2 regions of the Bradyrhizobium sp. 215_C5_N1_1 genome follow, and region 2 is predicted to be linked to the other one. Evidence: predicted binding sites of a transcription regulator. Region 2 holds the regulator's gene; the other holds the start of a gene.
What was found. The regulator LexA, encoded in region 2, represses DNA repair genes until DNA is damaged. The targets are predictions, from matches to a motif close to TGTTCNNNNTGTGTTCNG.
Positions count from the first base shown of each region.

Region 1: a site for LexA is predicted at 9,466-9,483, ahead of AB7G19_RS30650 (ImuA family protein). Genes of this name have one in related genera too.

Region 1 is NZ_CP197228.1:6,362,323-6,373,427, reverse strand. It holds gene AB7G19_RS30685 (metallophosphoesterase family protein) at 1-734, opposite strand, end outside; gene AB7G19_RS30680 (alpha/beta fold hydrolase) at 997-1,878, opposite strand; gene AB7G19_RS30675 (GMC family oxidoreductase) at 1,891-3,510, opposite strand; gene AB7G19_RS30670 (M20 aminoacylase family protein) at 3,722-4,894, shown strand; gene AB7G19_RS30665 (inorganic phosphate transporter) at 4,971-6,599, opposite strand; gene AB7G19_RS30660 (UdgX family uracil-DNA binding protein) at 6,708-8,150, opposite strand; gene AB7G19_RS30655 (putative DNA modification/repair radical SAM protein) at 8,150-9,385, opposite strand; gene AB7G19_RS30650 (ImuA family protein) at 9,549-10,331, shown strand; gene AB7G19_RS30645 (Y-family DNA polymerase) at 10,234-11,105, shown strand, end outside.
Region 2 is NZ_CP197228.1:4,176,105-4,187,209, forward strand. It holds gene AB7G19_RS20110 (hypothetical protein) at 1-126, opposite strand, end outside; gene AB7G19_RS20115 (hypothetical protein) at 176-331, opposite strand; gene AB7G19_RS20120 (hypothetical protein) at 328-621, opposite strand; gene AB7G19_RS20125 (hypothetical protein) at 618-905, opposite strand; partial or broken gene AB7G19_RS20130 (ComEC/Rec2 family competence protein) at 1,531-2,907, shown strand; gene AB7G19_RS20135 (GAF domain-containing protein) at 2,917-3,858, opposite strand; gene AB7G19_RS20140 (hypothetical protein) at 4,082-4,516, opposite strand; gene AB7G19_RS20145 (hypothetical protein) at 4,709-4,927, opposite strand; gene lexA (transcriptional repressor LexA) at 5,135-5,836, opposite strand; gene AB7G19_RS20155 (molybdopterin molybdotransferase MoeA) at 6,013-7,224, opposite strand; gene AB7G19_RS20160 (hypothetical protein) at 7,456-7,650, opposite strand; gene AB7G19_RS20165 (HAD family hydrolase) at 7,806-8,432, opposite strand; gene AB7G19_RS20170 (alpha-hydroxy acid oxidase) at 8,446-9,579, opposite strand; gene AB7G19_RS20175 (S41 family peptidase) at 9,887-11,105, shown strand, end outside.

The DNA of each region.
Region 1 (11,105 bases), 2.2 Mb from region 2:
TGGATATGTCCGTTCAGCACGGTGACGGAGCCGAAGCCCTTGACGTATTCGAGCGCGCGACCGCCGTCCTCGGTGCCCCAGCCCCATTCGGGATAGACCGTCCAGAGCGGGATATGCGCGAACAGCACGATCGGTGTCGATTTCGACTTGCCGCGCAGATCGTCCTCGAGCCAGGCGAGTTGCTCGGCGCCGAGATTGCCGAGACCGCCGCCCTTGAGGTCGACGACGTTGACGAGGCCGATGAAGTGTACGCCGCCGGCGTCGAACGAATACCAGCCTGCACCCTTGGTGCCGCGGCCGTAACGCTCGCGATAGAATTTCACCTCCTCGTCGAGAAAGTCATGCTCGCCAGGCACGTAGTGCACGTCGAGCTTGCTCTGCGAGATGATGCGGTCGGCATTGTCGAACTCGGCGGCCTTCGACAGGTGCGTGATGTCGCCGGTGTGGATCATGAAGGAGGGTTTTGCCGGCATTGCGTTGATCTTGTTGATGGCCTCCTCCAGCGTGCCGAGCGCGTTGGGGTTTGCCGGCTTGTCGAAGCCGACATGGCTGTCGCTGATCTGGAGGAAGGTCATGCCGGGCGCGGCTGCCGTGGCGGCCTGCGCGGAATCGATGATGCCGAGCGAGCGCGGCACGCCGCCCGTGATGGTCCAGAGCACCCCGGTGCCGGCCCAGGTCATGCATTCCAGCACCTTGCGGCGGCTGACGCCGTCCCCGTGATCGTGTCCGCTCATCGCACGTCTCCACTTCGCCCGGAATTGGGCTTCGGGGAGGTGATTGGGGGCGGAGGAGACTTATTCCCGGATGCGATGACGTTTTCGTGAGGTGGTAGGGTCTCGTGTCCCGGACGCGGTGCAGCGCCCAAGAGCGGGTTCACGCGCGTCTTCGACGCGTTATGGCGGTGCGCCGCAGAGCCGGGACCCACGCGGCTCGGATTGTCTGGGCCGGGCTCTGCGCAGCAGCGTTGCACGCTGCAGCGCGTCCGGGGCGCGAGACTTATTTCGCGAATTCCCGCACGGCCTCCACCACGCGTTCCGGCACTTCCTGCGCCACGCAGTGCCCGGCGCCCTCGAAGACCAGTGTGCTGACGCGCGGAATCAGCGACACGGCGCGTCGCGCCATCTCCTTGTAGATCGGCCCCGACTTCGCGGCGGTGGTGACGCGCACCGGGCAGTCGATCTCGGTGAGCGAGACAAACGGATTGCCGCGGGCATCGCCGACATAGACCTGCTCCATCGCCTCGTAGATCGGACGCAGGATTGCGAATTCGATCTCGGGCGTGCAGCAAAGCCGAACCCGGCCATTCTCCAGCGGCACGAAGCCGTGGCGCACATAGGCCCGCAGCGATGGTTCGGTCCAATCGGCAAACGCCGGCGCTGTGCGGTAGCGCTCGAACACGGTGTCGGCACTGTCGAATTCGGCCCGCCGGCGCAGCGTGCCCTGGACGCGGGTGAGCGAGTCTTCGCTCAAGCCTCCGGGCCGCGCCGCGCGCGGGTCCATCACGGTCGGCTCCATCACGAACAGGCGCGTGAAGCGTCCTGGCCGAAGTTTCGTCGCGAGCAGGAGATCGGTCGCGCCGGCGCTGTGGCCGATGCCGTAGACGTCGCGCAGATCGAGCGCATCGATCACCCGGCAGACATCCTCGGCATAATCAAGGAAATGATAGGCATCGGGCTTGTGGCTCGCGCCGTGGCCGCGGCGGTCGAGCGCGTAAACGGTGCAGGTCGATGCAAGCTCGCGCGCGACCTCGTCCCAGACGTCGGCGACGAAACCGGTGCCGTGCACGAGCAGCGCGGGCGGCCTCCCGCTCTCGCCCCATTGCAGCATCGCGATCTGCGCGTCAGTGGGGCCAATGGAGAAGCGATGTGGATTGATCATGGGGACGGGACGCTACTTCGCGTCCTCCAAAATCATCGTCGCGCCCTTCTCGGCGATCATCGCTGTCGGCGTATTGGTATTGCCTGACGTTATCGTCGGCATGATCGACGCGTCGATAATGCGCAGGCCGCTCAGGCCGTAGAAACGCAGCCGCTCGTCCACCACCGCCATCGGATCATTCGCCGCGCCCATCTTTGCGGTGCCGACGGGATGGAAGATGGTGGTGCCGATGTCGCCGGCGGCCTTGGCGAGCGAGGCATCGTCGTCGCCGACGGTGGGACCGGGCAGATATTCGCTCGGGCGATATTTCGCGAGCGCCTTCTGCCGCATCAGTCGCCGCGTGGTCCGGATGGCGTCGGCGCCGACCTGGCGGTCGTCGTCGGTCGACAGATAGTTCGGCGCGATGATCGGCTTCTCGTCCAAGCTCGCCGAGCGCAGCCGCACCGTGCCGCGCGAGGTCGGCTGCAGATTGCAGGCGCTCACGGTGATCGCGGGGAAGCAGTGCAGGGGATCGCCGAACTTGTCGAGCGACAGCGGCTGCACGTGGAACTGGATGTTGGCGCGGGCGCGCGTCGCGTCGGAGCGGGTGAAGATGCCGAGCTGCGACGGCGCCATGGTCAGCGGTCCGCGGCGGCGGAAGGCGTAGTCGAGCCCCATCAGGCCACGGCGGAACAGATTGTAGTAGGTCTCGTTCAGCGTGCGCACACCCTCGACCTTGTAGATCGCGCGCTGCTGGAGATGGTCCTGAAGGTTGCGGCCGACGCCGGGCTTGTCCATCACGATGTCGATGCCGAGCGGCGACAGCCAGTCGGCGGGACCGATGCCGGAGCGATGCAGCACCTGCACTGAGCCGATGGAGCCTGCCGAGAGGATCACCTCGCGCTTCGCGCGCGCCTCGATGACCTCGCCATTCTGGATGAAGCGTACGCCGACGGCGCGGCCCTGCTCGATGATGAGACGATCGACCAGCACGTTCTTCTCGAGCCGCAGATTTTGGCGGTTCAGTGCGGGCTTGAGGAAGCCGCGCGCGGACGACCAGCGCCGACCGCGCTTCTGGTTGACGTGGAAATAGCTGGTGCCTTCGTTGTCGCCGGTGTTGAAATCCGGAATGCGCTTGATGCCCATCTCCTCGGCGGCGTCGCCCACGGCGTCGAGAACGGCCCATGACAGCCGCGGCGCCTCGATGCGCCAGCCGCCGCCGGCGCCGTGATGCTCGCTCGCGCCGAGGAAGTGATCTTCGAGTTTCTTGAACAGCGGCAGCACGTCGTCATAACCCCAGCCGGTCATGCCGAGCTGGCGCCAGTGGTCGTAATCAGCGGCCTGTCCGCGCATCGAGATCATGGCGTTGATCGCCGAAGAGCCGCCGATCACCTTGCCGCGGGGATAGGCCAGCGAGCGGCCATTGAGACCGGGCTCGGCCTCGGTCTTGAACATCCAGTCCGAACGCGGATTGCCGATCGCGAAGAGATAGCCGACCGGAATGTGGAACCAGATCCAGTTGTCGTCGCCGCCGGCTTCGAGAATGAGGACGCGATTCCCTGATACGGCCGAGAGGCGGTTGGCGATGATGCAGCCGGCCGTGCCGGCCCCGACGACAATGTAGTCAAACTCACCTTCGAGCCGCCTCGGCATTCTGCTTCCACCCAAACAGGCGTCATGCCCAGGCTCGTCCCGGGCATCCACGCGCTTTCCGTCCTAATAGTCAGACGTGGATGGCCAAGACAAGCTGGTGACAGGCCCGGCCATGACGAGAGCACAGGGGACCCTCGATCCACGGGAGTTAGGTGGACTGGTGCTTGCATGGTAGACAGTCCTGTATTCCCAACAAGGCTTGAGACCCTCCATGCCCATCGTGAACCGAGTCGCCGACCTCCAACCCGATATTCAGGCATGGCGCCGGGACATCCACCAGCATCCGGAGCTGCTGTACGACGTTCACCGCACCGCAGCATTCGTTGCGGACCGGCTGCGCGAGTTCGGCTGCGACGAGGTCGTGACCGGCCTCGGGCAGACCGGCGTGGTCGGCGTGATCAAGGGCAGCAAGCCGGCCGGCGATGGGCTCAAGGTGATCGGCATGCGTGCCGACATGGACGCGCTGCCCGTCGACGAGCAGACCAACCTGCCTTACGCCTCCAAGACTCCGGGCAAGATGCACGCCTGTGGCCATGACGGCCACACCGCGATGCTGCTCGGTGCGGCCCGCTACCTTGCCGAGACCCGCAACTTCGCCGGCGATGCTGTCGTAATCTTCCAGCCTGCCGAGGAAGGCGGCGCCGGCGGCGCGGCCATGGTCAAGGACGGCCTGATGGAGCGTTTCGGCATCGAGCAGGTCTACGGCATGCACAACGGCCCGGGCATTCCGATCGGCTCGTTCGCAATCCGGCCGGGCCCGATCATGGCGGCGACCGACGAGGTCGACATCATGATCGAGGGCCTCGGCGGCCACGCCGCGCGTCCGCACAAATGCGTCGATTCCGTGCTGGTCGGCGCGCAGGTGATCACCGCGCTGCAGTCAATCGTCGCCCGCAGCGTCGATCCCCTGGAATCGGCCGTGATCTCGATCTGCGAATTTCACGCCGGCAACGCCCGCAACGTCATTCCGCAGACCGCAACGCTGAGGGGCACCATCCGCACGTTGTCGCCGGAGGTGCGCAAGCTGGTCGAGAAGCGCGTGCACGAGGTGGTGGCGGGCGTGGCGCAGATCACCGGCGCCAAGATCGACCTGCACTACAAGCGCAACTACCCTGTCGTGAACAACCACGCTGCGGAGACCGAGGTGGCGCGGCGCATCGCCAGGAACGTTGCCGGCGAGGCCAATGTGCACGAGATGCCGCCGCTGATGGGCGGCGAGGATTTCGCCTACATGCTGGAAGCGCGGCCCGGCGCGTTCATCTTCTGCGGCAACGGCGACAGCGCCGGCCTGCATCACCCAGCCTACAATTTCAACGACGAGGCGATCGTGTTCGGCACGTCCTATTGGGTCAAGCTGGTCGAGGAATCGCTCGCGGCGTCTTAACGCCGCCCCCCGAACCACAAACGAAAAGGGCCCGTGCATCGCACGGGCCCTTTGTCTTTGAGGCGCGTGATCGGCTTCAGAAGATCCGCGAGAAGATCACATACAGCGTGGCCGACAGCGCGATCGCGCAGGGCAGCGTCAGCACCCAGGCCATCAGCAGGTTGCGGATGGTCGCCATCTGCAGGCCCGAGCCGTTCGCGGCCATGGTGCCGGCGACACCCGACGACAGCACGTGGGTGGTCGAGACCGGCAGGCCGAACACGTCGGCGGCGCCGATCGTGGCGGCGGCGACCAGCTCGGCGGAGGCGCCCTGTGCGTAGGTGAGATGGGTCTTGCCGATCTTCTCACCGACGGTGACGACGATGCGCTTCCAGCCGACCATGGTGCCGAGGCCGAGCGCGATGGCGACGGCGACCTTCACCCAGGTCGGGATGAACTTCGTGGCGCTATCGAGGCCGCCCTTGTAGGCGTTCAAGGTCGCGACCTCTTCCTTGTTGAGGTCGTTTTCCTTGTCCTTCATCAGGAAGCGGATCGCTTCCGAGGTCAGGTACATGTCGTTACGGGTGTTGCCGACCACTTCCGCCGGTACCTTGTTGAGCGAGCCGTACTTCGCGACCTGGTCGCCGACATCCTTCACCAGCACCGACAGCGAGGGGTAGGTGCCTTCGCTGATGTGGTGCGAGGTGATGTACTGCGTCACCGCAGGACGAGGATCGCCGATGATCGAGTGACCGGCGCCCTTGGCCGCGATCACCTTGGAGGCGGCCTCCGAGACCTTCTGGAACTGGGCGACCTGGCTCTCCGGCAGCGCGCGGTTGAGCGCGTAAGCGGTCGGCACGGTGCCGATCAGGATCAGCATGATCAGGCCCATGCCCTTCTGGCCGTCGTTCGAGCCGTGGGCGAAGCTGACGCCGGTGCAGGTTGCGATCAGCAGGCCGCGGATCCAGAGCGGCGGCGCCTTGTTGCCTTCGGGCGCGGCATAGAGCGCAGGGTTGCGCACGATGAACTTGAGCAGCAGCAGCAGCACGGCGGCGCAGATGAAACCGAACAGCGGCGACAGCAGCAGCGCGTAGCCGATCTCGGTGGCCTTGCTCCAGTCGACGCCCGAGGTGCCGTCGCGGCCGCGCATGACGGCATTGGCGATGCCGACGCCGATGATCGAGCCGATCAGCGTGTGCGAGGAGGAGGCGGGCAGGCCGAAATACCAGGTACCGAGGTTCCAGATGATCGCGGCGATCAAGAGTGCGAACACCATGGCGAAGCCGGCGCTGGAGCCGACCTGGAGGATCAGCTCGACCGGCAGCAGCGAGACGATGCCGAACGCGACCGCGCCGGAGGACAGCAGCACGCCGAGGAAGTTGAAGAAGCCCGACCACATCACCGCGAATTCAGCCGGCAGCGAATGGGTGTAGATCACGGTCGCCACCGCGTTGGCGGTGTCGTGGAAGCCGTTGACGAATTCGAAGCCGAGCGCGATCAGCAGCGCGACGAACAAGAGGATGTAGGGCAGGAAGGTCGTCACCTTCGTGCCGGTCGCGTTGACGTCGACATAGATGCTGTAGGCAACGAACAGCAGGCCTGCGGCAAGGATGCCGAAGAACAGGATCATCGTGAGCGGGTTAAAACCCTTGTCGAGATTTGGCCTGGAAGCCGGCTGGACGGGCGTCGGATCGCCTACCGCACGGTCGAATGCAACGTCTGTCATTTTTGGACGCCCCTTAACTAATTTGAAGGGGCTATTGTCCGCGATGGATTTGAAGGCTGGATGACAACTGCGTCCTAAAGTCGCTTTCCCACCAGTATTCGCCAGTATTTAGGCGGCGCGTGGGGCTTTCTTCTGCAAACTGGCGGCAATCTTCAGGTCTTCGACAAAGCGCTGATATTCCAGCACTTTGGCTTCCGGATCAGGCAGCCGCAACAGATAGGACGGGTGCACCGTCACCAGTGCCTTGCGTCCCTCGGGCATATCTATGAGCCGGCCACGGGTCTTGCCGATCGGGGTGATCTTGCCGAACACGCTCTGCGCGGCGGTGGCGCCCATTGCCACGATGAGCTCGGGCTGGATTGCCGAAACTTCCCGCTCGTACCATTGCCGGCACGCCCGGATCTCCGGCGTCGCCGGCTTCTGGTGCAGACGGATCTTTCCGCGCGGCACGAATTTGAAGTGCTTGACCGCGTTGGTGACGTAGACCTTGTTGCGGTCGACGCCGGCTTCCTGAAGCGCACGGTCGAGCATCTGGCCGGCCGGGCCGATGAAGGGGTGGCCGGCGAGGTCTTCCTTGTCGCCGGGCTGCTCGCCGACCAGCATGATGGTCGCGTCTTTCGGGCCCTCGCCGAACACGGTCTGCGTCGCGTCCTTGTAGAGCGGGCAGGCGCGGCAGTGCGCGGCCTCCTCGCGGAGCGCTTCGAGATCGTCGGCAGCCAGCTTGCGTGGCATCGGAGCCTCCGGCCGCTTCTGGGGCTTGTGCGGATCGGTTGCGGCATTGGCGATCATGGCGCCGGTCATGCGCTCGGCGTCCTCGATCAAGGGCTTAATGATCGACGCCTCGGGCAGGTTCCTCCAGTATTTCTTCGGCATCTCCGTCTGCATCGCCTTCACCTTCAGCCGCGCCGGGTTGAAGATGCTGGCGTAGTAGCGCCGCCAGGTTTCCTCGAGCCGGTCTTCGCCGGGTGCTTCGCTCTTGCTCACGCCCGACGTGAACGAGAGCGCGTGGCCATCCCAATGCGCACACAGATCGGGTGTCAGGATCGACCATGGCATGTCGGCGAAGCGCTTGGCAAAGAACGGCGCGGCAAGCTCGACGATGTAATGCTCCGGCTCGAACCAGGCGACGTAATGCGCCGCGCGCTCGCGGCCGATCTCGCGGAAGCGCACGAAGGCATGCATCTTGTGCTCGTCGCGATGGACTGCTCTTGCCATGGCGGTGACTTGCGCGACATCAGGATTGGTCGCGACCTCGATGAGATCGTGATTGTCCTTCAATCGCCAGAGCAGGCGATAGAGGATCGCAAAGCGCTCGCCGTCGCGATGCAGGATCGCGGCCTTGGCGAGATCGACGAATTTTGCCGAGACGTTAAAGGTGCTGTCGTTCACCTCAAATATCGGAGACGGGGAGGGCGGTGCAAACAGCTCGGCTTCGCCGCCTTGTACGGTCCAGGTGACATCGGTTGGCTGCACATGATGCAGCACGAGGCTACGCGCGGCTTTGCGCCAGCCGTCGAAATCGGTTTCGGTGTCGAGGGTGATGTACTGCATCAGAAGCCAAACCCCAATTGTGTTGCCTTCGGCTTGAACCGTTCGATCAGCCGCGCCTCGTCGAGGCGATGCGGCGCGGGCCGGTGATCGCTGAGGACGATGAATGGCAGCGCCTTGTTGCGGGGCACATGCAGCCGCGCGAGATCGGAGAGGCGGATCGTGGTGGTGCGCCGCGTCGCGATGATGCGTTCGACCGCCTTGGTGCCGAAGCCCGGCACGCGCAACAGCTCCTCGCGGCTGGCGCGGTTGACGTCGAGCGGGAAGCGGTCGCGATGGCGCAGCGCCCAGGCGAGCTTCGGATCGATGTCGAGCGGCAGCATCGCGCTGTCGTCAACGATCTCCGCAACGTCGAAACCGTAGAACCGCATCAGCCAGTCGGCCTGGTAAAGCCGGTGCTCGCGCAGCAGCGGCGGCTGTACCAGAGGCAAAGCGCGGCTGGCATCGGGGATCGGGCTGAAGGCGGAGTAATAGACGCGCCGCAGCCGGTAGGAGCCATAGAGATTGGAGCTGGTGTGCAGGATGGTGTGATCAGAGGCCGCGTCGGCGCCGACGATCATCTGTGTGCTCTGTCCGGCGGGCGCGAAGCGCTGCGGCCTGGCCTTCGTCTTTGTGCTGCGGTTTTCCTCGGCCTCGTCGAGCTTCAGCCGCAGCCGGCCCATGGTGCGGCGGATCGCGCGCACATCCTTTTCCGGTGCGTATTGCTGCAGGCTCGTCTCCTCAGGCATCTCGATGTTGATGGAGAGGCGATCTGCATATTTGCCGGCTTCCGCGATCAGCGCGTCGTCGGCCTCGGGAATGGTCTTGAGATGGATGTAGCCGCGGAAGTGATGCTCCTCGCGCAGTTTGCGCGCGACGCTGACCACCTGCTCCATGGTGTAGTCGGGGCTGCGGATGATGCCGGAGGAGAGAAACAGGCCCTCGATGTAATTGCGCCGGTAGAAGTCGAGCGTGAGCTTGACCACTTCGTCGATGGTGAAGCGGGCACGCGGCACGTTGGAGGAGGCGCGGTTGACGCAATAAAGGCAGTCGTAATTGCAGGCGTTGGTCAGGAGCACTTTGAGCAGCGAGATGCAGCGTCCGTCCGGCGCGTAGGAATGGCAGATGCCCATGCCCGGCGCGGTCGAGCCCATGCCCTTGCCATCGCTGGAATCCCGCTTCTCGGTGCCGCTGGAGGCGCACGACGCGTCGTATTTGGCGGCATCAGCCAGAATCTCCAGCTTGCGTTGTACGTCCATCGTGGAATCCCTTTGATTCAGCTTACGAATCCGGATGAGCACCAATTCGATTGACTCCCCGGCCGCTGTTAGCTTTATATTAGAACATATCATGAACAAATGAGCCAGCCGTAGGTTCTTATTTTTGAGAACCTCGGCAATCACCTCTGAAGGAGCGGCGTATATGAGCGGCGCACGGATGAACGCGCTTGCGACCTTGCGCGGCCAGATCGAGCGCATCGAGACGGCGGAGGTCGTGCATCAGCACGATCGCGTCGCGCTCGGCCACGACGAGGTCGACAGCGCGCTGAAGGGCGGGCTCGCGCGCGCGGTGATCCACGAGGTGTTTTGCGAGGGCCGGCAGGGAACCGCCGCGACGGGTTTTGTCATGGGGCTTGCGGGGCGTGTCTCGCGGCGCCGGCCGCTGCTGTGGGTGCGGCAGGATTTTTCGGAACTCGAGACCGGCGCGCTGTCGATGAGCGGGCTTGCCGAGATCGGTCTCGATCCGCGCCGCGTGGTGATGGTGCGCGCCGCCGATGTCGAGAGCGCGTTGCGGACCTCGGCCGATGCGCTCGCCTGCGACGCGCTTGGCGCCGTTGTGCTCGAGCTCTGGGGTGAGACGCGGCAGTTCGATCTCGTGGCGAGCCGCAAGCTGACACTGGCCGCGCAAGGCTCCGGTGTCACCGGCCTGATGTTGCGGATGGCCGCGCAGCCGCTGCCCTCGACCGCGGAGACGCGGTGGATGTTGCGCGCGGCGCATTCGCCGCCGGGCCCGGCATGGAGCTCCTGGGGCGCGCCGCGCTTCGATGCCGAACTCTTGCGCAATCGTCATGGCCCGTGCGGCCGGTGGATCATGGAATGGAAATGTGATGAGTGCCAGTTCTCTGAACCGTCGACGTATCCTCAGCCTGTGGCTGCCGCGCCTGCCCATCGATCGGATTCAGCGGTTCTTCGGCGCGCTGGGTAAGACCAATGATCCGAGCATCGTTGTCATCAAGGACAACAATGCGCTGGTGATCCATGCGCTGGACGAAGCCGCCGAGCGCCTCGGCTTGCACATCGGCCAGCCCCTGGCCAATGCACGGGCGATGTGTCCGGACTTGAAAGTGTTCGACGCCGATGTCGTGGCCGATGCGAAGACGCTCAGCGACGTCGCCGACTGGTGCGACCGCTTCACGCCGCTGGTGGCGCTCGATCCGCCGTACGGGCTGTTTCTGGACATCACCGGCTGCGCGCATCTGTTCGGCGGCGAGGCTGCGTTGTTGCAGACCTTCGTCCGCGCGCTCGCCCGTCAGGGTTTTGCCGTCAGCGCGGCGATCGCCGGCACCTCGGTCTGTGCGCGCACGCTGACGCGGCAGGCCTCCGGCACCATCGTCGCCGATGGCGGGGAGGCGGCGGCGATCAGCCGGCTGCCGGTATCCGCGCTTGGTGCGGGCGAGGCCATCACCACTGGTCTGCGCCGCGCCGGCCTGAAAACCATCGGCGATGTCGCCTCGCGCGAGCCGCATGAGATCACGGCGCGGTTCGGCGCGCGGTTCTCCACGCTGCTCGCGCATGCGCAGGGGCATGGCGATGCCCCGATCAATCCGCGCAAACCGCTGCCGGATTATATCGTGGAGAAGCGCTTTGCCGAACCGATCGCCACCGACACCATGATCGCGCTGACGCTGTCGCGGCTCGCCGACACGCTGATCGCGTCCATGGAGAAGCAGGGCAAGGGCGCGCGGCGCCTGGAAGCCGC
Region 2 (11,105 bases):
GCCGACGTCGGCCCGATCGATCCACCAGTCGACCTTATTCTCCTTCGCAATTCGGGAAGCTTCTCCGCGCAGTAGATCGAGCTGTTTTCCAGCCGCACGGACGATCAGGCAGTTTTCCTTGGGCATAATCTCGAATCCTCAAATGATGAAAGTGCACGGCAGCTTGCGCCGCGGATCAAGCTGGTGAGCCTATCACGTCGTATTCGAATGCCACTCCCTCGGGATCGTTCTCCTCGAACCACGTTTCCGCAGCATCGATGGTGGAAAAGACCTTGATGTGATCGGCGTCGCCGACCCGTTTGGCAGTATTCACGTACACGAAGACGGTCATTGATCCCTCTTCAGTTTGCGCCGGCCCCAATGGGGCCCCTTTCCCTTCGGGTTAAACTCCGGGACGTGGTGGCGGTTCAACGCCCGCATGACCCCGATGCGGGCAAACATCGCCGGGCCGCCGCCTTCCGCCACCAGGATCAAGGCTTCCATCGCGGCTTGCCATTCTAGCGCGGCGTGCTCTTTCTTCGGCAATGCCGCAATGTATTCGCCGGCATCCAGCAGCGTCACCAGCTTGCCGCCGTCCACCTCGATCGGCTCCTCGAAAGGCCGCCCCCAGCCCTTGGTCATTGCGTGTTTCGGTACCCCATGATTGCGAGCTGCGGATTGCCCCGCTCAAAGTCTGGCCGAACGTCGGCGCCGCGACCACCGCAACCCCCACAGACGAACCGCGGCTCGAGATCGGAGAGCCTTACATCGTCCGGCCAGCGGTCGGCGTTCAGAGCAACGTGATGACCGCAATGGCAGTAGACTAGCACGCCGCGCACGCCCATCTCGCGCATCTCGCCGAAGGTGATCTTGAGCGGCCGCCCGTCGGTGTGCGTAGGCGTGTGGCGTCGGACAGGGCGAGGCATGCCGCGATCAAAGCGGCATCCTAAGCGCGTCGCAAATTATCAATCCCTTGGGGCCCGGGACGCGCCCGGGCTACTGCGCGTCGTGTGTGGAAAAAGTGGGCAGCCGTCCCGCTTGATCCATCTCAACGCTCACCGGTGTCGCTCGGCAATGCTTTAACCATGCGCTCATCGGATGAGCCAAGCCCGCCTAGAAAGGCGCCAGAGCCTCAGCCCTCGCGCGAGGAGCAGGCTCGACGCATCATTGAGGAATATGCGGACAGCCTGCGCGAGATCATCAGGAAGCTCCGCCGACATCTCAATTGACGCGTGGACTCTTGACGGCAGGCGGCCCGCCGGAGTCTGATCCGCCGCATGGGGCAGGATCAGCACGACATCGACGAGCTCGCGCGCATGGAGCATGTCTGAGGCTGACAGGCCACTCAATACTCGGCGTCAGCGTCGCGCGTCACCTGCCTGAACCACAGGACGAAAGCGGCGAGCAGCGCCGCCACCACTGCCAACAGGATCCAGCCCATCTCACGCCCCCTCTGTCTGAGGCGTGACCAGGTGCTTCCCGCGCTCACAATTTGGGAAGCGAACCTGTATTAATATATTGAAATAGCTCATGTTTCCCCGCAGTTGACATATCTCCGGCTATCACATGGCGGTCGTCGCCGGCGTGGTCTTCTTCGCGGTGCGCGCGCTGCTGGCGTTGATCCCTGGAATGGCGGCCGGCTTTGCCATCAAGAAATGGTCGGCGGCCGCGGCGCTGGTCGCAGCCGCGTTCTATCTGCTGCTGTCGGGCGCGGAGGTCGCGACGCAACGCTCGTTCTTCATGACGGCGGTGGTGCTGATCGCGGTCATGGTCGATCGCCGTGCCATCACCTTCCGCACGCTGGCGGTGGCCGCGCTGATCGTGCTCGCGGTCGCACCGGAAGCACTTGTGCATCCGAGTTTTCAAATGTCCTTCGCCGCGACGCTCGGACTGGTGGCGCTGGTGCAGATCGGCATGCCGAACCTGTTTGCGTCGCCCGATCATTCCGCGACCGCGCGGATTGCAATGTGGGGCGGGCGCGAAATCGCGATGCTGTTCCTGGCCTCGCTGATTGCGGGGCTCGCGACCACGCCCTATGCCGCCTTCCATTTTCACCGCGTGACGCCGTTCGGCGTGCTCGCCAACCTCGGGGCGATGCCGGTGGTCTCGGCCCTGGTGATGCCCGCGGGCCTGTTGGGCTTGATTGCAGCGCCGTTCGGACTCGATGGTCCGTTCTGGTGGCTGATGGGGATCGGCATCGACTGGATGGTTGCGGTGTCGCGCTGGGTGGCCGCTTTGCCGGGCGCGGTCGGCCGCATCTCGGCTTTCGGCATAGCACCGCTGATCGCGGCAAGCTTGGGAATCATCGTGATGGGCTTGTTGCGCACGCCGTTGCGCTGGGCCGGCGCGGTGGTGTTGTTGGCCGCGATCCTCTGGGGACTGTGCGCGCGCCAGCCCGATATCCTGATCGCCGGTGACGGCCAGAGCGTCGCGGTGCGGGGCAGGGATGGGCACCTGCATCTCATCAGGTCGAGCAAGGACAGTTTTCTTCTGAAGGAATGGCTCGCCGCCGACGCCGATCCGCGCGACGCCGGCAGTGCCTCACTGGCCGCCGGCGTGTCGTGCGACGAAGCCGGCTGCGTGACGCCGCTCGCCGACGGGCGCCTGGTCGCGCTGGCCTTGCGCATCGATTCACTGGCTGACGATTGCAGCCGTGCCGCGCTGGTGGTGACGGCGCGGCCGGCGCCGCCGGATTGCGCGGCGATGGTTGTCGACCGTCAGCGTCTCGCAAGGCAAGGCGCGCTGGCGCTGACGCGAAGCGGCGACGGTTTTGCGGTTCAGGCGGCGAAGACGAGGGGGACAGACCGTCCGTGGTCGCCGGCGGCGGCCGGCGAGGCGGATTTCAGCGCGAGCCTTGCGCCGCAGGCGGCGGCTCCCCGCAACCGCGACGCGACGCCATCGGAAGCCGACCTGCAGGCCGAGGATTGAGCGGACGGGTTACAGATACCAGGCCAGCACGGCGTCGAGCCTGGCGTTGCCGATCACCGGAAGGACGACCATCTGGCTCAGCCCAGAGGCGCTGGCCTGCAAGGCCGCGACCGAGACGTCACGCGCGAGATCGTCGTTGAGTGCGGGCATGCCGGTGGCCCAGGCCCCGCCGATGCTGCCTTCGCCTTTGGCGATGGATTTCGTCGCATAGAGCGCGGCGAGGTCGGTCTGCGCGCTGCAATCGCCGGCGCGGAAGACCAGCGCCGAACGGGCCTCGTCCGGGACCCAGATCTCGAAGCGTCGCGCAATCGGGGTCGCCTGCGCGGAGAGAAATGTCAGCACCCAGGTCTGATCGGTGCCGGTCCGGTAGGGAACGCCGACGCCGAGATTGATTCCGACCTTGGCGGCGTCCTCCCAGCGCAGAAAACTCCTGGCATCGTGCAGGTCCTTGATGATCAGCGGCAGGCCGGCTTTCCAGATGCGGCCGGGAAGGCCGAAGCCGCGCGGAAATCTGGTGTGGCGGGAGTTGAATTCGAACATGTCGGCGGTGCCGTAATAGCCGTCGACGAGCCCCATCTCGTGGGAGGTTTCGGCATCGTTGTGCCAGAGTTCGATCGCGCCGACATGGGCCTCGTCGTCGCCGCAGAACAGCACCATGACGGCTTGCAGGAATTCGCCTGAAAACACCGGCACCGCCACGCCGCAGGTCAGCCCGGCGGCGATGGCCTGATCGGTCCGCTTGAAATAGGAATCGGTGAATCTAGTGAGGATCACGGGGTGGCCGCCGGCCCAGGCCTTGCCGGGAAGTCCCTCGTCATATCCGAAGTGCAGATCCTCGCTCACGTCCCTAAACGCGGACAACCCTTCGCCGTAGAGGCCGCCGCCGAATTCCAGCCGCATGCGCGTGCGGTCAGGCACCCAGAGTTCAACGACGCGAATGAAGGTCTTCATCGAACGTGCCCGCCGTCTCAAGCCGCACCAAGCATCGGCCATTTGGCTGCGGAACGGACGTTCAAAATTCAGGCAGGACAGCGCAAACTTCGTGCGGTGGGAGACGCCACGGCTTGGTCCGCCCGATGGAGTTTCGCGGGACACAAACGACACCATCTCGCCGGCCTCGGCCGGCGATGGCGATTTCAATCCTGGCCCGACCTGTCGGCCGGGAATGGCTGCATCAGCCGATCGGCAGGCGGGTGATGGTTGTCCGGCTGTCGGTGATGGTCTGCGGCTTGTGCTCGCGCTCGCCGAGCGGCTGGGTCACCGGTAGCTGCAGCACGGTCGCACGCTGGCCTTCGACCAGCTGCGTCACCAGCACGGATTTGCCGTCGGGGAATTCGATCGCATCATGATGGCGATCGGGAATGTGCGGATCGATCTTGCCGAACTTGCCGACGCGCGAATTGACGGTGCGCGTCCAGATCCAGCGATTGTCGTAGCGGACGTTGTCGGCGAAGGCGAGCTCCGTCCCCGGGAGCAGGCAGACCGCGACGGTCGGATCGGCCGCGGAGGCAAAGCCGCGCGTCGAGGTGCCGCGGAAGGTTGTCGTGACGATCGTCTCGCCGACTTCGGCGGGACGCGACGCGACGGCATGCAGGCTGTAGTCACACATCGGGTGCTCCTCATGCAGGGATAGCGACCCACGTCTCTTAATCGAGGCGCAGGCCTCTATCAGAGTGGAAATACCAAACGTTCTGCCGGGTTGTAGGCAAATCTACGGCTCGCCGCCGCAGGCCGCAATCACATTAACTTTCCCGAATCCACCAGGAACAAAGCCCGCCCCTTTGCATTCTGCAGGCGCGTGTCAGCGCCCCGCAGGCGCCGACCAGCCGGAATACTGCCAGCCCGGCCGCGACGGTTGGTCGACGGCGTCGAGGGCCTTGCGGACTTGCTCGCTAACGGCGGTGTCCTTGCGGACATGGGGCCGCGATTGCGCGGCTAAGGTTTGTACGTCCAAGGCTTGCGACGCTGATGCTGCGATCAGCGGCGCCACAGCAATTGTGCTCAGAACGATCCGGCGCATGACTTCTCCTCGAACCTGAAGGCCGCGAAGCAGAGCTGCTTCGTGCGGCGTGCCGAGGATTTACCGCTGGAGGAGGGGCCGGATAATCTGCGCGAAACCAGAAAGACTATCCAGCGGAAGCGGACAATCGTCCGCTCCAATCTCGGATCGGCGATGCCGATCCAAAGCGCGCGGGGCGCCAAATAACCGATACCGGCACGTCCGGTATCAATACTTCCGGTACAGCCCGATCAGCTTGCCCTGGATCTTCACCCGGTTGGGCGGCAGAATGCGGACCTCATAGGCCGCATTGGCGGGCTCGAGCGCGATCGAGGCGCCGCGGCGGCGGAAGCGCTTGAGCGTCGCCTCCTCGTCGTCGATCAGCGCCACCACGATATCGCCGGTATCGGCGCTCTCGTTGCGCTGGATCAGCGCCATGTCGCCGTCGAGAATGCCGGCCTCGACCATGGAATCGCCGCGCACTTCGAGCGCGTAATGTTCGCCCGAGCCGAGCATGTCAGGCGGTACGCTGATGGTGTGGCTGCGGGTCTGCAAGGCCTCGATCGGCGTACCGGCCGCGATGCGGCCCATCACGGGGACCGCGACGGGGCGCTCGCCCTCGTCCGCCGGCGGGCTCGAAGTCGTGCGGACCTTGCCGAGATTGCCTTCGATGACGCTCGGCGTGAAGCCGCGGCGGCTGCCGGCAGCGGCCTGAAGCTCGGGCAGCTTGATCACCTCGATGGCGCGGGCCCGGTTGGGCAGGCGCCGGATGAAGCCGCGCTCCTCGAGCGCAGTGATCAGGCGATGGATGCCCGATTTCGAGCGCAGGTCGAGCGCGTCCTTCATCTCATCGAAGGAGGGCGGCACGCCGCTTTCCTTCAGCCGTTCGCTGATGAACCGCAGGAGCTCGTATTGTTTGCGCGTTAACATCTCGACCAAAATCCCCCGGTTGATGTCGTTCGATTCCGAGACGCTGAATTCAGCAGTAAGCCGCTACATTCTCGAAACAAATCATGAACGGACACTATATGTTCGATACATGTTCCGCAACTGCTTAATTTACCGTGAACGCGACAAAGTTCGCGGAACGCACGCGAACGAAGCGCTCAGACGGGCAGCCGCAAGACCTCGCAAGGCGTGCCGGCTTCGGCCTTCGACGCGAATGGCGCGCGCACGAGAAGTGCCTGTGCCGCAGCGAGATTCGCAAGCAGCGAGGAATCCTGGTGATTGACCGGAAGGGCGACGAGCGTGCCGTCATCGCGCAGCTCGAGGCGTGCGCGCAGGTAATCCTCGCGCTGGTCGTTGGCGCCGACATCGCGGCCGAGCACCGCGCGTTCGCGGCGGTGATGAATCATCGAACGGCCCGAAAGCGCGCGAATCAACGGCACCATGAACAGGAAGCCGCAAACGTAGGATGACACGGGATTGCCGGGCAGGCCGATCACGCGCATCGCGCCGAGCCGCCCGTTCATCATCGGCTTGCCCGGCCGCATCGCGATCTTCCAGAACGCCATCGAGATACCTTCGTCCCTCAGCGCCTGCTGGACCAGATCGTGGTCCCCGACCGACGCGCCGCCGGTCGTGATCAGGATGTCGGCGCCGCTCTCCCGCGCGCGGCCGATGCCGGCCGTGGTGGCCTCCAGCGTATCGGCGGCAACGCCGAGGTCGATGGTATCGGCGCCCTCGCTGCGGGCGAGCGCGTGCAGGGCGTAGCCGTTGGAATAGACGATCTGGCCGTGGCCCGGCGTCGTACCCGGCATCACCAGCTCGTCGCCGGTCGCGAGGATCGCGACCTTCGGGCGTCGCCGGACTGGCAATTGCGGGTAATTCATGCCGGCGGCGAGCGCGAGGTCGCGCTCGGTGAGCCGGGCTCCCTTGCGCAGCAGCACGTCGCCTTCCGAGAAGTCGACGCCGGCGGGGCGGATGTGCCGCCCCGTTACGGCGGCTTCCTTGATGGTGATGCGCTTGCCGTCCGCGATCGTGTCCTCCTGGATCACGACCGCATCAGCGCCATCGGGAACGACACCGCCGGTGAAGATACGCACGGCCTCGCCGGCGCCGATCGATCCCGCAAACGGGCGGCCCGCCGCGACCTCGCCGATCAGGGTGAGCTGGGATTCGATCTTCGCCGCATCGACCGCGCGCACCGCATAGCCGTCCATTGCCGACATCGCCTGCGGCGGCTGCGTGCGCCGCGCGGCGACGTCGCGCGCGAGCACGCGGTGGAAGGCTGCGTCGAGCGCGATCATCTCTTCAGGCAGCGGCTCTGCGCCCGCCAGCACCGCAGCGAGCGCGTCGGAAACCGGCATCAGGGCCACGGGTGAAAACTCCTGCTGGGCCCGTTCGGGCAAATCGGCGGCGAGAGTTCTAGCCGAGTGCAGGCGCAGAGGCAAAACAGTGGCCGCGCAGGATGATTTATCCTGCGTCATCCGCTCTGCGATGAAGGGTGAGCATCAAGTCCGCCGCGGCATGATCCAGAAGGCGAGACAGACCGGTACGAGGATGGCCATGGCGAGGACGAGAAAGACGAGAGCCACGGCCAGCATCGGTCAGCCCCCCGGCTGCTTGTACGGACTGACGTCCGGCGCTGCGGGGCCCTGATCCCTGTCAGGCAGCGGGTCGGCCTGGGATTTCAGGTCGGCGGCCTTGCTGATCAGCTTGGCGGAAAGCTCAGAATCCGATGTGGTCCTGGCGAATTTCATCAGCAGAGAGGCCTGCTTGGTGAGGTAGGTTTTGCCCAACACGACGATAAGCCCGATGTAGAATTCCCAACGGACTCATGAGTCCTGAGAGGGGCAATCGTTCCGGGAACTCCGTATAAAAATGCACAAAGGGTTTTGGTTCCTCGCCCCCAGGCAAAATAGTTCCATTCGCGGCCCGTCGGCTTGCCGGCCAGAGATCAGATTCCGAGCGCCTTGAGGGCGTTCCCGACGTCGCGGGGCGAGGTCACGTGGACCGTGGTCAGGCCGCGCGACCGCGCTCCTTCGATGTTCTCGGCAAGATCGTCGAAGAACACGATACGGTTCGCGGGCACGCCGATCGCCGCCACGACATGGTCGAAGGCCTCCACATCGGGTTTGCGCAGGCCGATGCTGGACGACAGATACAGCTCGCGGAAATGGCCGAGCAGGGCGGCATATTCCTTCGAGAAGTGGTCCACATGCGGCCGGTTGGTGTTGGAGAAGGCGTAGAGCGGCAACTGCTTGGCCGCACGCGGCAGCAGCTCGGCGATATCGGGCATCTCGCCGGCGAAGATCGCGTTCCAGCCCTCCAGGAACTGCGCGTCCGAGATGCCGATCCCGAGCGAGACGCGCAGCGAGTCAAAATAGGCCTCGTCGCTGATCTTGCCGACCTCGTGCAGCCGATAGGCTTCGCTGTCCCGTACATAGCGCGCGACGATGGCTTCCGGCTTGCAGCCGGCATGTCCCGCCCAGCAGGCGATCGCCTTGGAGAAATCGATGTCGAGCACGACGCGGCCGAGATCGAACAGGAGCGCGTCCGCGCTGCCGGGAGAGAGCGAGCTCATTGCATCCTTTCACTCAATATCGATAGGGGTCATGGTCGAACAGCGGGAACGCGCTGAACACGCTCGGCGCATTCGTTGCGGTCGCCTGGTGCAGGCAGGACTTGTCGACCTCGGCGAACGAGGTGGCGCCCAAGAGGCCTAGGCAGCGCAGCACCTCGTCCTCGAGCAACTCCAGCATTCGCCTCACGCCGGCCTCGCCGGCTGCGGCCAATGCCCAGCATTGCAGCCGGCCGATGCCGACCATGTCCGCGCCCGCCGCGATCGCCTTGACGATGTCGGTGCCGCGGCAGAAGCCGCCGTCGACCATGATCTTGGCGCGTCCCTTCACGGCGTCGACGATCTCGGGCAGCACATGCATGGCGCCGCGGCCGTGATCGAGCTGGCGGCCGCCATGGTTGGAGACGTAGATCCACTCGACGCCGTGGTCGACCGCGATCCGGGCGTCCTCGGCGGTGGCGATGCCCTTCAGGATGAGCGGGATCTTGAACTTGTCCTTGATCATCTTCACGGTCCGCCACTCCAGGCCCTTCTGGTAATCGCCGCCGGTGGCGCGCAGGCGGCTCTCGCGAACATAGCGCTTGGCAATGTCACGTTCGCGACGGCTGTAATGGGCGGTATCAACGGTCAGGCAGAAGGCGGCGTAGGCGTTCTTCTCGCTCCGGCTGACGACATCGGCGACGAAATCGTCGTCGCCGCGCACATAGAGTTGATAGAGCCGCAGCGCATCAGGGGCGGCCTCGGCGGTCTTCTCCAGGCCGGGCTCGGACACCGAGCTCAGCATGTGCGCCGCGCCGAAGGTGCCGCAGGCGCGGGCGACGCTCGCCGCGCCATCCGGATCGAAGATCTCCAGTGCGCCGACAGGGGCCAGCACCACCGGCAGCCGCATCCGGCGCCCGAACAGCTCGACCGAGCCGTCGACCTCGCGGACGTCGCGCAGCACGCGCGGCCGGAAGGCGATCTCGTCCAGCGCCATGCGGTTGCGGCGCATCGTGGTCTCGGTCTCGGCGGCGCCGACGATATAGTCCCAGGCGTTCTGGTTGAGGTTGGCGCGCGCCTTGCGGATGAATTCGTGCAGGTTTTGGAATGGCTCGGCGCTGGCGCCGAGTTCGACGTTCCTTTCCGGCCGGATGCGGGGCGCGTCATTCATTGTTGTCCTCCCGAGAATTTGAAGCGTTATTGTCATCGCCTATCGTGTCCGGCCCTCCAAAACCATCCTAAAATCGCATAGCTGAGAGGCGTGGGCCGGCCGGCCGATTCCCGCGTTGCGCGAAACGGTTTCGGAACGTTGCCAAAAGTTTAGGCCCGGGCGAAGAGATTTTTACGATGTACCCGCCAGCGTGGCGTCCCGGCCTTGAAGAAACCAGAATGGTATTGTGAACAGCGGGCTGGATCGCCATTTGCATGGCGCCTCACAAGCCCAAAGCAAAGCTCCAAGCAAGAAGGCCAGTCTATCCATGCGGAAAAACCTGCTGTTCCCCCTGGGCGCACTCACGGGAGCGTGTCTAACCCTTCTGGTCGCCAGCCCGCACGGTGGAGTATGGGCGGCACGGGCGGCAGCGAGCGCGGATGATGCCTATTCCCGGCTCAATCTGTTCGGCGAAGTGTTCGAGCGGGTGAAGGCGAGCTATGTCGAGAAGCCCGACAATTCCAAGCTGATTGAGGGTGCGATCACCGGCATGGTGACCTCGCTCGACCCACATTCACGCTACATGAACGACAAGGCCTGGACCGAGATGCAGGAGACCACCTCCGGCGAGTTCGGCGGGCTCGGCATCGAGGTCACGATGGAGGACGGCCTGGTCAAGGTCGTCTCGCCGATCGACGACACGCCGGCGTCCAAGGCCGGGATCATGTCCGGCGACCTCATCAGCAAGATCGACGGCGATGCCGTGCAGGGCATGACGCTCGAGCAGGCCGTCAACAAGATGAAGGGGCCGGTCGATACCCAGACCAAGCTCACCATCGTGCGCAAGGGCGCCGACGCTCCGCTCGACGTCGCGATCAAGCGCGAGATCATCCATGTGCGTCCGGTGCGCTTCCACGTCGAGAACGGCGACATCGGCTATATCCGCGTCACCTCGTTCAACGAGCAGACCACCGACGGCCTGAAGAAGGCGATCGCGTCGATCTCCAAGGACGTTCCGCCGGAGAAGCTGGTCGGCTACGTGATGGACCTGCGCAACAATCCGGGCGGCTTGCTCGACCAGGCCGTCTCGGTGTCGAGCGCCTTCCTTCAGCGCGGCGAGGTCGTCTCGACCCGCGGCCGCAATCCCGAAGAGACCCAGCGCTTCACCGCCCATGGCGGCGACCTCACCAAGGGCAAGCCGCTGGTGATTCTGGTCAATGGCGGCTCGGCTTCGGCCTCGGAGATCGTCGCCGGCGCGCTGCATGACCACAAGCGTGCCACGATCATCGGCACGCGCTCGTTCGGCAAGGGCTCGGTGCAGACCATCATTCCGCTCGGCGCCGGCAATGGCGCGCTGGCGCTGACCACGGCGCGCTATTACACGCCGTCGGGCCGCTCGATCCAGGCCCAGGGCATCGCGCCCGACATCGAGATCCTGCAGGACGTGCCACCCGAGCTGAAGGGCCGGATGGATACGATGGCGGAGTCGCAGATGCGCGGCCATCTGCAGGCCGCCGACGGCACCGAGCAGACCGGATCGCAGTCCT